2 regions of the Fervidobacterium gondwanense DSM 13020 genome follow, and region 2 is predicted to be linked to the other one. Evidence: riboswitches for the same ligand, from Rfam matches in the RefSeq annotation. Region 2 holds a riboswitch; the other holds the start of a gene.
What was found. Region 2 has a riboswitch for thiamine pyrophosphate ahead of BUA11_RS08865 (sulfide-dependent adenosine diphosphate thiazole synthase). Riboswitches for the same ligand answer to the same signal wherever they lie in the genome.
Positions count from the first base shown of each region.

Region 1 (2,400 bases), on a different contig from region 2:
ACAAGATATTTATAAAAGCCAGCTGTGAAATTGTAGTACAGCAAACCTCCTCTGAAGTCATCAACAGGCATCAATTCTTTATAGGTGAATGACGGAAAATTTGGAATAGAATAATAATACATACCATCAGAATAGAACGGATTATTCAGTCTACCTGAGGATTTCGAAAAAGAGCTTTCAGCAAAGACCGTTGTGCCTTCGACAAATGGTCCATACATTTGAGGCAAATACGGAATGCCTGTTAAGATACTTATTATCTTTGAGAATAAATCTTGGTAGGTTAAATGCACCATGTGCGTAAATTCGTGAATGATAAGATATGTATACCAATCCTCGAGCGGCAATGAGAATTGGAACCAACTTTCCGGTGGCCAGAGGTAAAGAACTATTGTTTTGTGAAGTAAAGGATTTGTATATCCGTTACTTATGGCTCCCTTATCTTGAAGTATGAAAGTAACTCTACCCGGGTCGTTTCCAATTAAATCGATAACCTGTTGCCGAACGTTTTCGAATATCTTCCCAACAAGTTTGGCGTTTTCTTCATAACCTTCCGGAAAAACAATGTCCGCATGTTCAAAATGCAAGACACCACCAAACGAAATAGTAAGTACAAAAACACTTAGCAAGATAAGAATGTGCTTTCTCATAGTTTCACCCCTTCTTAGAAGTAAGTGGTTTTAGAGATAACCTTTAAGTTAATTTTATCACAATGAAAGTTATGCGCAATAATCGACGATTAAACTTTCCGAAAACTCAACGACTTGACTGTTAGTAACAGCTATTGTAAAATTCATTGTGAAATACTATACCTGGAGGGGAGCTCCTAAATGCGGGGCTGAGAGGGGAACGCAAGTTCCCGACCCTTCGAACCTGATCCGGTTAATACCGGCGGAGGGACCAGGGCACACAATAAGTGTGAATCTGGAAAAATTAATAATAAAACGATGTTCCCTCCGTAAAATTGGAGGGATTTTTTCTTTTAAATGCGCATAACGTATGAATATCGTGAAAAGGAGGGATTTTTATGAAAAAGCTGTTTTTTTTAACTCTTGTGCTCATCACAGCGGTATCTTTCTCTGCTGAACTTGTCATATACACATCCGACAGTTTTGCAGGGGGCATAGCAAAGGTTGTTATACCAAAATTTGAAAAACAGTACAACTGCAAAGTAAAAGTTGTCAGCTTTGGTTCGATGGGCGATGTGCTTGCAAGGCTAATAGCTGAGAAAAATTCGCCAAGAGCTGACATAGTCATAGGATTGAACCTCCAGCAACTGAACAAGGCTATCAGCGAAGGTATCTTGGAAAAATACAGAGCAACGAATTCTAAAAATTTGATGTACAAAGGTTTTGTAAACGACTACGGGACCGTGTACGATTATGGCGCTATAGCTATGCTTTACAACGCGGAGAAGATAAAAAATCCTCCAAGATCATTCAAAGATTTGCTGAAATCGGAATACAAAGGCAAAATCGTTTTAATAGACCCAAGAACTTCAAGTACAGGATTGACATTCCTCATGTGGACAATAGCGGCTTTTGGTGAAGATGGAGCTATGGAGTACTGGAAAGAGCTCAAGAAGAACGTACTTACATTCACAAGTGGTTGGAGTGCAGCATTCAAGATGATTGAAACAGGTGAGGCTGACATAATAGTTAGTTTTGCAACAGACGGAGCTTACAGCATGTATAAATACGGCTCAATAAAGTATGTACCTGTAATCTTTGAAGAAGGCGCATACGTTCTTGAAGAATACGCAGGTATAATTAAGAATGCCAAAAACAGGGCACTTGCAAGAGCGTTTATAGAATTTATTTTGACACCTGAATTTCAAAAAGAAGTTCCTCTGAACCAGTGGATGCTTCCTGTTATAAACATCGAACTACCTGAAGTATTTAAATACGTTCCTGAAACAAAGAAGATTTTGAGAGTAGACCCAAAGATTAACGAACGATTGGATGAAATATTGAAGAAGTGGGAGAAAGCTGTTATAGGATAGTTCTAATTCGAAAAGAGAAGGGCAGGGATTCCTTCCCTGTACTTTTTTTAATAATTTATATAGCTTTCAACGATCCAAAGCTTCGCATAGTCTAAAAGAGTAGATGAGAGACAAGTTTTATCAAATTCCAAGAAGTGAGGTGCTTCGGTTTGATAAGAAGAATTCTTCTGCTACTATTATCTCTTGTTCTTATATTGCCTACATCGTTTATCTTCTCTCAGTATCTTAAAGTTGGGTTCCTGTTAGGTTCTCCATATGCATTTTGGAGTGGGAACACATTCAAAGGCATAGAATGTGATATATGGAAGGCGGTTTCTCAAGAGATAGGTTATCAGCTTGAAGTGTACGTATTACCTTTTTCCGCAATTTCCCCTGAGATTTTAACAAAATTATCGATGGAC
Region 1 covers NZ_FRDJ01000002.1:102,320-104,719, reverse strand. The annotation lists gene BUA11_RS02645 (hypothetical protein) at 1-647, opposite strand, end outside; TPP riboswitch at 804-914, shown strand; gene BUA11_RS02640 (thiamine ABC transporter substrate-binding protein) at 1,025-1,999, shown strand; gene BUA11_RS02635 (substrate-binding periplasmic protein) at 2,149-2,400, shown strand, end outside.
Region 1: it holds a riboswitch for thiamine pyrophosphate, as region 2 does, so the genes downstream of both, BUA11_RS02640 (thiamine ABC transporter substrate-binding protein) here and BUA11_RS08865 (sulfide-dependent adenosine diphosphate thiazole synthase) in region 2, are expected to answer to the same signal.

Region 2 (2,400 bases):
TAAAATCTTTTTCCGTAAAATCTACCACGTTCTTACAACTTTCGTATGCTTTGACCGCAGAATCGTATATCGGAACAGAACCAACAGGAACTGGAGAATGTTCAACAATTGTTTGCCGAATCTTTGAAAGGTCTCCCCAAGTAGAGAGCGTCATAACAGCATCAGTACCTGCTGAAATTGCGATTTCAAGCTTTCTCAGTTCTTCTTCTAAGGACGAGTATCCCGCAGAAGTTCCTATATTTGCATTAACCTTTACAGAAAAGTCTTCTCCAACTATCATTGGTTTGGAAACGTTATGAAGCTTGTTTTTTGGAATAACTGCCTTTCCTTCTGAAAGTTTTTTCAAAACATATTCAACGGAAAGTCCCTCGTTTTCGGCACACTTTCTAATTTCATCTGTAACTATACCATTTATAGCATTTTGCATTTGAGTAGGCATGTTCTTCACCACCTTTTCTTAGTCAAATTCTTAGTCCAACCTTTTCAATTCAGACAATATTAACTCTGCTGCACGGATACCTGAAAAAATCATCCCTCCGAATATTGGTCCCATTCTTGGTCCACCACCAACGCTCACGGCAGCCATTCCCATCACGTAAAGTCCGGGATAAATCTCTCTTGTATTTTCAACAACGAACTTTTCACCATTTTCTGCATCCATTGGAAATTCGTAATCGACAGTACCACAGCTGCAAAGATTTTCCGTTGAACCTGTGACACTCATCATAATCCCGCGTTTTGATAGTAACCTAACAAGATTAGCCGGATGCCCGGTACCGTCTACGGTGAATTTAGCAACAACGGTAATCGGATCGACATGAAGCCTTTCTTTGACTGTTGGAAGCCAGTTTATAACCACACCACAAACGCGTTTATCGTACATGACCAAATCTTCGACAAAAACGTTATTGAAAAGAACAGCGCCGTTAAGGGTTGCATGATACAGCAGTGCGGACGCAAAGTGCACGGAATCAACGGTTATCAAATCGCCGTGCTTGACATATTTTATAGAATACTCTTTGAGAAAACCCTCTAACTCGCTTTCTAAAACCAATTCGTTGAACATCATTCCGCCACCCCAAATTCCACCGCCGGGCTCGTTCTTGGCTTCAAAGATTGCAACTTTCTTCCCCGCTTTAGACAGTTCGATAGCGAGTGCTAACGCGCTTGGTCCCGCACCTGCAATAGCAACGTCTACCTCGAGGTTTGCTTTTAATTTCTGAAAATACCTTTCCACAATGAGCTCTGAAATTCGATAATCTTTTTTGCTGCTTAATTCCTTCAACATATCAGTAACCTCCCTTAGTTTGTTTGAAAATAAAGAAAGTCCCTCCGAAATTCTTCGGAGGGACCCATTCTGCTTTTTTTACACTAATTAAAATTCTTTAGAATCTTTCTCCCGAATCCCTCCGCCGGTATTACCCGGATCAGGTTCATAGGGTCGAAGGATTGCCTCCTTCCTCTCAGCCCCGCTGTATGGAGCTCCCCTTCGGGAAATTATTCACTTTTCTAATTTGATAATAATACACTTTTAGAAAAAGTCAAGCATTTAAGAAATTGAAAAAATCAAGAATTTGGTCTGTTTGTATTAAAATTCTATACCTTTCCTTGCCATGATACCTTTTGTATAATAATGCTTAACCTCTCTCATCTGAGTAACCAGATCAGCGTATTCCAAAAGTTCATTTGGAGCATATCTTCCCGTAATTATAATCTCGACGTCTTTATCGCGTTTTTCCAACAGTTCAAGCACTTGGCTAACTGGGATGAGACCATAATAAATTGCTACGTTTAACTCGTCAAGAATAACTAAATCGTATGTTCCATTGAGAATGAAATTTTTTACTTTTTCAAACCCTTTTTGAGCAAGTTCTATATCGATTTTATCAGGATTTCTTTTGATAAAGCAATCTCGTCCGAACTGTTCGATAGTAATGTTTGGGATATATCTTTCTACGTCAAGTTCGGTGTATTTCATACCCTTTATAAATTGCCCGATAAAAACATTCATACCTGCACATGCGGCTCTAAGTGCCTGGCCAAATGCTGCTGTTGTCTTACCTTTACCATTACCTGTATAAACATGCACAAACCCCATCATTATGCCTCCCATCATTCTTTTCTACATTCCACAAGTTTTTGAATTAGTTTTGCATTTTCATTAGCGTTCTTTAGTCCGATCCTTACAAAAGATTCCATTCCAAAATCGTACATAGTCCGCACGTGCATTCCATTATTGTTGATGAAATTCAAAAACTCTTTGGTATTATCAAAGCTGTTTCCAACCTTAATAACAAAGTAGTTTACACTTGAAGGAAAGTAAGCGTACCTTTGAAACCGTTCACGTTCTTGAGAGATATATCTCTGGGTTAATACCTTGAATTCAAGGAATTTGCTGTA
Region 2 covers NZ_FRDJ01000012.1:36,133-38,532, reverse strand. The annotation lists gene thiC (phosphomethylpyrimidine synthase ThiC) at 1-439, opposite strand, end outside; gene BUA11_RS08865 (sulfide-dependent adenosine diphosphate thiazole synthase) at 470-1,288, opposite strand; TPP riboswitch at 1,387-1,499, opposite strand; gene cobO (cob(I)yrinic acid a,c-diamide adenosyltransferase) at 1,589-2,098, opposite strand; gene BUA11_RS08855 (aminotransferase class I/II-fold pyridoxal phosphate-dependent enzyme) at 2,113-2,400, opposite strand, start outside.